Regions from separate parts of the Streptomyces sp. NPDC093149 genome, predicted to be linked through region 2. Evidence: riboswitches for the same ligand, from Rfam matches in the RefSeq annotation. Region 2 holds a riboswitch; the other holds the start of a gene.
What was found. A riboswitch is a leader RNA that binds a small molecule or an ion and turns the genes downstream of it on or off. The one in region 2 is predicted to bind glycine.
Positions count from the first base shown of each region.

Region 1 (5,052 bases), on a different contig from region 2:
CCGTCCGACGCCATAGCGCTCGCCCTGCGCACCGGAACGCCGATCTACGGCAGTGACGGGGTGCTGGACGACGCGGGTATCGCCATCCCGGACGAGCAGGAGGACGAAGTGGAGAAGTTCCGCGAGTTCCTCGACCAGATCTCACCGGAGGACTTCGGTACCAACAGTCCGTGACCGTTCTGCGGGACCGCCGTCAGCGCATCCGACAAGCCTTTCCCGCTCGCACGTCACGTGAAACCACCCTCAGGGTGATTATCACTCGGCGTGCCGAGTGTGGCGATCGTTGACGCACCCCGAGTGACTGCCTACCTTCGAGATGGCAGGACAAGGACGGAGGTCGGCGTGAGAAGCAGCGGCGACGGTACGGCAGCGGGTGGGCCGTATCCGCAGCAGGGGAATACAGCCGGCCACACCATCAGGCAACCGGTTCAACCGGCGGCGGTGGCGGGGGGCGGCGTGGCATCGGCCGACGACATCGGTTATCGCGGGCCGACGGCTTGCGCGGCTGCGGGGATCACTTATCGGCAGCTCGACTACTGGGCCCGTACGGGGCTGGTCGAGCCGAGCGTGCGCCCCGCATACGGCTCGGGCACGCAGCGGCTCTACAGCTTCCGGGACGTCGTCCTGCTGAAGATCGTGAAGCGATTCCTGGACACGGGCGTCGCGCTGCAGAACATCCGCACCACGGTTCAACACCTGAGGGCCCGCGGATTCCAGGATCTTGAGCGGATGACGCTGATGAGCGACGGCGCGACGGTCTACGAGTGCTCTTCGCCGGACGAGGTCGTCAGTCTGCTCCAGGGCGGCCAGGGGGTCTTCGGTATCGCTGTGGGCGTGGTGTGGCAGGACGTGGATGCGGCGCTGTCACAGCTGCACGGTGAGCGGGTGGACACCGGCGAGACACTGATCGGGAACAATCCCACCGATGAACTCGCGCGGCGACGCAACCGCGCCGGCTGACCCCGTAGCGGAATCGGGCGCGGCGATTGTCGGTGCCGTAGGGCAGCATCGATTGATGTGAGAGCCGCGCCCACCATCCTGCATCTCGACATGGATGCCTTCTACGCCTCCGCCGAGCAGGCGTCGAAGCCCAGCCTGCGCGGCAAACCGGTCGTGGTGGGTGGGCTGGGGCCCCGCGGAGTCGTCGCCACCGCCTCGTACGAGGCGCGGCGCTTCGGGGTGCACTCGGCGATGCCCATGGCGCAGGCGCGGAGGCTGGCCCCCAACGCGGCCTACCTGGTGCCGCGCTTCCTCCTGTACCGGACGGTCAGCGACCAGGTGATGGAGCTGCTGGGGCGGCTCTCCCCGCTGGTGGAGCCGCTCAGCCTCGACGAGGCCTTCGTGGACCTGGAGGCGGGCGGGGCGGCCGACGACTCGGCTTCCGCGCGGGAGGTCGGCGAGCAGCTGCGTACGGCCATCAAAGCGGTCACCGGGCTCACCGGTTCGGTCGGGCTCGCCGGTTCCAAGATGCTTGCCAAGATCGCTTCGGAGGAGGCCAAGCCGAACGGGCTGCTGCTCATCGAACCGGGCACGGAGCGGGAGCTGCTCGCACCCATGCCGGTACGGATCCTCCCCGGCGTCGGACCCGCGACGGCGGACCATCTGCGCCGCGCCGGGATGACGACGGTGGACGACCTCGTCGAGGCGGGTGAGGCGGAGCTCGTACGCCTGCTGGGGAGGGCGCACGGAGGCTCGCTCCATCGCATGGCGCTCGGGTACGACGACCGGCCCGTGGTCGCGGAGCGGGACGCCAAATCGGTGTCGGTGGAGGACACCTTCGATGCGGACCTGCACGACCGGGTGCGGGTCAGGACGGAGGTGGAGCGGTTGGCCGACCGATGTGTCCAGCGGCTGCGGGGGGCGGGGCGGTCCGGTCGGACGGTGGTGCTGAAGGTGCGCCGGTACGACTTCTCCACGCTCACACGGTCGGAGACGCTGCGTGGGCCCACGGACGACCCCACGGTGGTCCGGGAGGCCGCCGCACGGCTCCTGGAGGCCGTGGACACCACCGGAGGGGTACGGCTCCTCGGTGTGGGCGTCACGGGGCTCGCCGATTACACGCAGGAGGATCTCTTCGCACAGGCCGCCGGTGAGCGGGCCGCGACCGGGGAAGCGGCCGAGGAGGAAACGACGGCGGGAGGCCGTGGGGAGGAGCCGGGGAGCGGTGCGCCGGAGGAGTCCCCGGGGAGCGCAGAGCAGCCGGCCGCACGGAGCTGGACCGCCGGACACGACGTACGCCACGACACATACGGCCATGGCTGGGTGCAGGGCAGCGGTGTCGGCCGGGTGACGGTGCGGTTCGAGGAACCGGAGTCGGCGCCCGGCCGGGTGCGGACGTTCCGGGTCGACGATCCGGCCCTGCAGCCGGCCGAGCCGTTGCCGTTGGTCCGGAACCCGGTGGACTACTCGTCCTGGCCGGCCAGTCTGCCGAAGTCCCTGTCCGGGCCGGTCTCCTCGAACGCAGAGTCCAGGCCGTAGTGCCGGTAGAGCTGGAGCTCCTGCTCGGGCGAGAGATGGCGGCCGACGCCGAAGTCCGGTGCGTCCTTGATCAGCGCACGGTCGAAGGGGACGCGGAGCGTGTCCTCCACGAATTCGCTGGGTTCCAGCGGGACGAACGCGTCCCGGCTGAAGAGTCCGGTGCGTACGGCCGCCCACTCGGGGACACCGGTCGCGTCGTCGAGGTACACCTCGTCCACGGTTCCGATCTTGGTGCCCTTGCGGTCGAACGCCTTGCGGCCGATCAGGCTGCGCGGATCGATGTCGGTCTGCACGGTCCCTCCCACGGGTCGCGGCTACTCCACAAGCACTACAAAAGTGCAGATCCGGGGGGTTGGCCACTCGAGAATGGCGCCACCGACCCCGCTGGTAGGCTGGTACTGGCCGCTGACCCCGTGCGGGAGAGTCCTTTGGAGCTGATCCGAAGGCGCCGAAGGAGCAAATCCTCCCCGGAATCTCTCAGGCCCCCGTACCGCACGGACGAGGTCACTCTGGAAAGCAGGGCGGGTTCTGTGCGGCCGAGTGCCGATGCGGCTCCTTCCCTCACCGACGGTGAAAGCCGGTGCGCCGCAGGGTGCGCCGGTGAAGCTCTCAGGTTGAGATGACAGAGGGGGAGGCCGTTCGGGCACCCGCGCCGTGGTGCCCCTCGCAGGTCGTGACAGACCAGGAGGCCTCCACCATGACCCCCCGCCGCACTCCGCTCTCCCAGCTGGAGCAGGGCATTCCGTTCGAGCAGCGCCACATCGGTCCCGATGCCGAAGCACAGTCGAAGATGCTCGCCCAGGTCGGCTACGGCTCGCTGGACGAGCTCACCGCGGCAGCCGTGCCCGATGTCATCAAGAGCACGGAGGCACTCCGGCTGCCGACCGCTCGCACCGAGGCCGAGGTCCTCGCGGAGCTGCGCGCCCTCGCCGACCGCAACCAGGTGCTGGCCCCGATGATCGGGCTCGGCTACTACGGCACCTTCACCCCGCCGGTGATCCTCCGCAACGTCATGGAAAACCCCGCCTGGTACACGGCCTACACGCCGTACCAGCCGGAGATCTCGCAGGGCCGCCTGGAGGCGCTCCTCAACTTCCAGACGATGGTCGCCGAGCTGACCGGGCTGCCCACCTCCGGCGCCTCCCTGCTCGACGAGGGCACCGCGGCCGCCGAGGCCATGGCGCTCTCGCGGCGCGTCGGCAAGGTCAAGAACGGCGTCTTCCTGGTCGACGCCGATGCCCTGCCGCAGACGATCGCCGTCATCGAGACCCGCGCCGAGCCGACCGGCGTCGAGGTCGTCGTCGCCGACCTCTCCGACGGCATCCCGGCAGAGATCGCCGAGCGCGGTGTCTTCGGTGTCCTGGTGCAGTACCCCGGTGCCTCCGGAGCGGTGCGCGACATCCAGCCCGTCATCGAGCAGGCCCACGGCCTCGGTGCGATCGTCACGGTCGCCGCCGACCTGCTGGCCCTGACCCTGCTCACCTCACCGGGTGACCTGGGCGCGGACATCGCGGTCGGCACCACGCAGCGTTTCGGTGTGCCGATGGGCTTCGGCGGACCGCACGCCGGGTTCATGGCCGTACGCGAGCAGTTCGCACGCAGCCTGCCCGGCCGCCTCGTCGGCGTCTCCGTCGACGTGGACGGCACCAAGGCCTACCGGCTGGCCCTGCAGACCCGCGAGCAGCACATCCGCCGTGAGAAGGCCACCAGCAACATCTGTACGGCTCAGGTGCTGCTCGCCGTCATGGCCGGGATGTACGCCGTCTACCACGGCCCGGACGGGCTGCGGACGATCGCTCAGCGCACCCACCGCTACGCGGCGATCCTGGCCGAGGGGCTGCGCGCCTCGGGCGTCGAGGTGGTGACGGGCGCCTACTTCGACACCCTCACCGTCCGTGTCCCGGGGAAGGCCGCCGACATCGTGGCCGCGGCTCGCGAACGAGGTGTCAACCTCCGGCTCGTCGACGCCGACCTGGTCTCCCTCGCCTGCGACGAGACGACCACCCGTACGCAGATCGCCGCAGTCTGGGCCGCCTTCGGCGCCGACGGGGACATCGAGGCGCTGGACGCGGCCGCCGCGGACGCGCTGCCCGAGGCCCTGCTGCGCACCGACGAGATCCTCACCCACCCGGTCTTCCACCAGCACCGTTCCGAGACGGCGATGCTGCGCTATCTGCGCAAGCTCGCCGACCGGGACTATGCCCTGGACCGGGGCATGATCCCGCTCGGCTCCTGCACCATGAAGCTGAACGCGACCACCGAGATGGAGTCGATCACCTGGCCCGAGTTCGGCGCGCTGCATCCCTTCGCGCCGGCCGAGCAGGCACAGGGCTTCCTCACCCTCATCCGTGAGCTGGAGGAGCGCCTCGCCGAGGTCACCGGGTACGACGCGGTCTCGATCCAGCCGAACGCCGGATCGCAGGGCGAGTTCGCAGGCCTCCTGGCGGTGCGTGCGTACCACCGGGCCAACGGCGACGATCAGCGGACCGTCTGCCTCATCCCGTCCTCCGCGCACGGCACCAACGCGGCCAGCGCCGTGATGGCCGGCATGAAGGTCGTGGTGGTGAAGACGGC
Region 1 is NZ_JBIVON010000010.1:7,650-12,701, forward strand. It holds gene ACIQCZ_RS27330 (bifunctional nuclease family protein) at 1-174, shown strand, start outside; gene ACIQCZ_RS27335 (MerR family transcriptional regulator) at 415-960, shown strand; gene ACIQCZ_RS27340 (DNA polymerase IV) at 1,018-2,478, shown strand; gene ACIQCZ_RS27345 (PRC-barrel domain-containing protein) at 2,403-2,771, opposite strand; glycine riboswitch at 2,885-2,981, shown strand; gene gcvP (aminomethyl-transferring glycine dehydrogenase) at 3,176-5,052, shown strand, end outside.
Region 1: linked by a shared signal. The riboswitch ahead of gcvP (aminomethyl-transferring glycine dehydrogenase) and the one ahead of gcvT (glycine cleavage system aminomethyltransferase GcvT) in region 2 are both predicted to bind glycine.

Region 2 (5,052 bases):
CGGTGGAGACGGGCAGCCCGTCCGGGACCGCGCCGATCGACTGCTGCATCATCGCGCGCACCGCGTCGACCGAGGTCTGGCTCGTGTCGTAGAGGTCGAGGCCGATGGCGAGATAGGGGACGCCGAGGGCGGGCTGCACCCAGGCGCGGCGCAGCGAGCGGATCGCGGGGGTGTGGTGGGCGTTCTGCGCGAGCAGCGCGTAGAACTGCGGGATCTCGATGGCCGGCTCGGTGAGCCGGAGGGGGCCCGCGGGCATCCGGTCGAGGCCAGTGGCGATCCGGCGCAGATCCAGCCAGGGGATGCCGACTCCGCCGCCCGGGGCGTGCGGGTTGAGCCAGATGCCCCAGCGGTCGGGGAAGAGGGCACGGGCGATGTCGCGCCCGCCGACCAGTTCATGGGCCCGGTTCCAGCCACTGGCCGAGAGCTCCTGGGCGGAGGTCACACAGGGGGCGTAGCCGAGACCGTCGATCTCCATGTTTCCGTACTGGGCGTCGGGCGAGCCCGCCTGGCCGTGCCAGAGGAGCATCCAGATCCGGCCGTTCACCAGGGCCTGCAGCAGCGCCTCGTACGCGTCGTAGCGTCCCGGCGTCACTTGGCGCAGCATGTGCTCGACCTGCCCGGCCGCCGCGGTGCCTGACGCACTCACCTGGTCCCGCCCCCTCTTCGATCCACTGTGTCGGCCCGCCGCTCCCGGGGCACACGGGTGCGGCATGATGCCGAGGCACCAGCCATCAAACCAGCTTATGCGTCGGTCCTGACACCGACTTGACGCGATGGACCGACGCGGCAAGCGGCTCCGGAGCGCGCGGCGTGCTACCGGGTCTCGCGCCGGTAGAACGGCCGGACCTTCTCCCGCATCCAGTCGCCGACCGGGTCCTGCGCCACGTCGAGCAGGACCAGGTTGACCGGCCAGGGCACCTCGACCCGGCCCAGCGCACGGCCGAGGGCGTCCATCGGGGCGTTGCCTCCGGCACCCTCCCAGGCGGAGAACTCGACCCCTATGAAGAGGACGGGCTCGCCGCCCTCGATGCTGGCCAGCGTCCGGCGGGCGGTGAGCACGACGCCGCTCTCCTCGAATTCGCCGGCCGCCGCGGCGAGGAAGTCGACGGGCTCCTCCTGCCAGGACGGTTCGTACAGCCGGACCCGGCCGCCGCCGGCCGGCCCGTCCAGCGGGGTGCGTCCGGCGCGGCAGAGCTCGGCCACGGCGGGCGGCGGCAGTGGCATCCCGACGGCGCCGCCCGGATTCACCGCGATGCCGAGCTGCGGGGGCAGGCCGCGTGCGAAGTCGCGGGCGGGTGCGACGGTGAAGGACATATGGGTGCCGACACAGGCGTGGAACTGCTGTTCGGAGCTGAACACGGGAACGTACGCGGCGCCGTCGATCTCCAGCGTCGGCAGGTCCAGGTCCGGGGAGTCGGGTCCGCCGCCATTGGGCAGGGGCACCCAGACCTGGTTGCGCCCGAGCACCTCGACGAGCCGTCCGCCCGCCTCCGGGTTGCCCACCGAGGCCATCAGCACCTCTTCGAGCTCATTGGCCGGCCATCCGCTCTGCGGATGGGACTGGACCTGCGCCGGAATGTCCACTGCTTCCCCTTCTTGCCCGAGCCTTCCCGCAGAAGATTAACGTCCGGCCGCCCGCCTCTTCGGTGCCGTGGTGAACATGATCCGGCCCAGCGCCCCCGCCGCCTCGCGGTCCAGCAGCACCGCCGAGGCGCAGCCGGGCGGCAGCAGGCCGCTCTCGGCGCCCCGCAGCAGCTTCCCCACCGCCCTGCGGTGCCGGGCGAACGCGTATCCGGAGACACCCCGCCCGCGCTCCCGCTGGCCCTCCTTCGCCGTCTGCGGTGTGACGTCGAGCAGGACGAGATGGAGGACGCGGCCCCGGCGCCGGGCGTCACGGGCCAGCCAGCCGCGCACCCACGCCTGGGTCCCACAGTCGTGGACGACCACGGACTCGCCGGAGCGCAGCGCCCGCCACAGTCCCCGGTAGTGGGCGGCGCGGACCAGCGGACGATAGACGGCGTACGGGAGTAAGCGGGGCATCAGCCGGGCCCAGCGGTCCCGGGTGTCCTGGGAGTCGATGGCGCGGGCCGTCGACACCGTCCGCCGGATGAGCGTCGATTTGCCGCTGCCGGGCAGTCCGGAGACCACCACCACGTCGCCCGCCGCGAAGTGCAGGCTGCGCGGGCCGCGCCCGGCCCGCGCCCGCAGGTCGCGTACGACGGGCGTGCGCGGGCCGAGCGTCTCGTCGGCCGGGATCCCCGGCTGTGCGGGCATCGCGTCGTGCGCGACTCCCGCGGTTGTCGCGTACCGCTGCAACGTCATCGCCCTCCCCCTGTCGGGTCACCCGCGTATGCTTCTGAAGTGTAAAGAAAAGGTAATGCGACACAACCGTCCACGCCGTTGATTCCGAGGGGGGACCGGGGCCCCACTCCGGCGCAATGCGTGCGATGATGACCCGGCCAACTGCATAAAGGCCGCTTGAATCCGCGCGGGAGAGTTCCGGTCACTGCATGTGCCGGGCGCCGAAGGAGCAAGTTCCTCCCTTGAATCTCTCAGGCCCCGTACCGCGTGGATGAGGCAGATCTGAAAAGCGGGCCGCTCCGCGGCTCCACCCAAGGTGCAAGCCGAACCCCTCAGGGGGCTCTCGGCGAACCTCTCAGGTTCCGATGACAGATGGGGAGGGATTGTCCTCGTCGTCATGCCCCGGGAGTCACATCCATGAGCACCGCCCCCCGTCTCACCGCCCTCGATGCCCTGCACCGTTCGCTGGGCGCGACCATGACCGACTTCGCGGGCTGGGACATGCCCCTGCGGTACGCCAGCGAGCGCGACGAGCACAACGCGGTGCGCACCCGGGCCGGTCTCTTCGACCTGTCCCACATGGGCGAGATCACCGTCACCGGCCCCGAGGCCGCGGCCTTCCTCGACTTCGCACTGGTCGGCAACATCGGCACCGTCGCCGTGGGCCGCGCCCGCTACACCATGATCTGCGCCGAGGACGGCGGCATCCTGGACGACCTGATCGTCTACCGCCTCGGTGACGACGAGTACATGGTCGTCGCCAACGCCGGGAACGCCCAGATCGTGCTGGACGCGCTGACCGCGCGGGCCGACGGCTTCGACACCGCGGTGCGCGACGACCGCGACGCGTACGCGCTGCTCGCCGTCCAGGGCCCGGAGTCCCCCGCCATCCTGGCCTCGGTCACCGATGCCGACCTGGACGGGCTGAAGTACTACGCGGGTCTGCCCGGCACGGTCGCCGGTGTGCCCGCGCTGATCGCCCGCACCGGCTACACCGGCGAGGACGGCTTCGAGCTGTTCGTCGCCCCCGAGCACGCCGAGCAGCTGTGGAAGGCCCTCACCGAGGCCGGCGCCTCCCACGGCCTGATCCCGTGCGGGCTCTCCTGCCGCGACACGCTGCGCCTGGAGGCGGGCATGCCGCTCTACGGGCACGAGCTGACCACCGAGCTGACCCCCTTCGACGCCGGCCTCGGCCGGGTCGTGAAGTTCGAGAAGGAGGGCGACTTCGTCGGCCGCGAGGCCCTGACGGCCGCCGCCGAGCGCGCCGAGACCGCCCCGCCCCGCAAGCTGGTCGGGCTGATCGCCGAGGGCCGCCGGGTGCCGCGCGCCGGTTTTTCCGTGGTCGCCGGCGGCGAGATCATCGGCGAGGTCACCTCGGGCGCTCCGTCGCCCACCCTGGGCAAGCCGATCGCCATCGCGTACGTGGACGCCGCGCACGCCACGCCCGGCACCACGGGCGTCGGGGTGGACATCCGGGGCAGCCACGAGCCGTACGAAGTCGTGGCGCTGCCTTTCTACAAGCGTCAGAAGTGACGTCCGCGCACCTCAGAAGTGACGCATTCCCGTCTCACACCGTAAGACCACCGTTCATCAGCACTCCCACGCGTACAGGAGAATTCAGGTCATGAGCAACCCCCAGCAGCTGCGTTACAGCAAGGAGCACGAGTGGCTGTCGGCCGTCGAGGACGGTGTGGCGACGATCGGCATCACCGAGTTCGCCGCCAACGCGCTCGGCGATGTCGTCTACGCCCAGCTCCCCGAGGTCGGTGACACGGTGACCGCGGGCGAGACCTGCGGCGAGCTGGAGTCGACCAAGTCGGTGAGCGACCTGTACTCCCCGGTGACCGGCGAGGTCACCGAGGCGAACCAGGACGTCGTGGACGACCCGTCGCTGGTGAACTCCGCTCCCTTCGAAGGCGGCTGGCTGTTCAAGGTACGCGTCGCGGAGGAGCCGGAGGACCTGCTCTCCGCCGACGAGTACACCGAGTTCTCCGGCAACTAAAGACCCCAAGGGACCACCTGATGTCGCTTCTCAACTCCTCCCTCCATGAGCTGGACCCGGACGTCGCCGCCGCTGTCGACGCCGAGCTCCACCGTCAGCAGTCCACCCTCGAGATGATCGCCTCGGAGAACTTCGCTCCGGTCGCGGTCATGGAGGCCCAGGGCTCCGTCCTCACCAACAAGTACGCCGAGGGCTACCCCGGCCGCCGCTACTACGGCGGCTGCGAGCACGTCGACGTCGTCGAGCAGATCGCCATCGACCGCATCAAGGCGCTGTTCGGCGCCGAGGCCGCCAACGTCCAGCCGCACTCCGGTGCGCAGGCCAACGCCGCCGCGATGTTCGCGCTGCTGAAGCCGGGCGACACGATCATGGGCCTGAACCTGGCCCACGGCGGTCACCTGACGCACGGCATGAAGATCAACTTCTCCGGCAAGCTCTACAACGTGGTCCCGTACCACGTCGACGAGACCGGCGTCGTGGACATGGCCGAGGTCGAGCGTCTGGCCAAGGAGTCCAAGCCGAAGCTGATCGTCGCCGGCTGGTCCGCGTACCCCCGTCAGCTGGACTTCGCCGCCTTCCGCCGCATCGCGGACGAGGTCGGCGCGTACCTGATGGTCGACATGGCGCACTTCGCCGGCCTGGTGGCCGCGGGTCTGCACCCCAACCCGGTGCCGCACGCCCACGTCGTCACGACCACCACGCACAAGACCCTCGGCGGTCCGCGCGGCGGCGTCATCCTGTCGACGCAG
Region 2 is NZ_JBIVON010000011.1:277,257-282,308, forward strand. It holds gene ACIQCZ_RS30140 (enhanced serine sensitivity protein SseB C-terminal domain-containing protein) at 1-646, opposite strand, end outside; gene ACIQCZ_RS30145 (enhanced serine sensitivity protein SseB) at 814-1,584, opposite strand; gene ACIQCZ_RS30150 (AAA family ATPase) at 1,621-2,322, opposite strand; glycine riboswitch at 2,480-2,577, shown strand; gene gcvT (glycine cleavage system aminomethyltransferase GcvT) at 2,719-3,834, shown strand; gene gcvH (glycine cleavage system protein GcvH) at 3,926-4,303, shown strand; gene glyA (serine hydroxymethyltransferase) at 4,324-5,052, shown strand, end outside.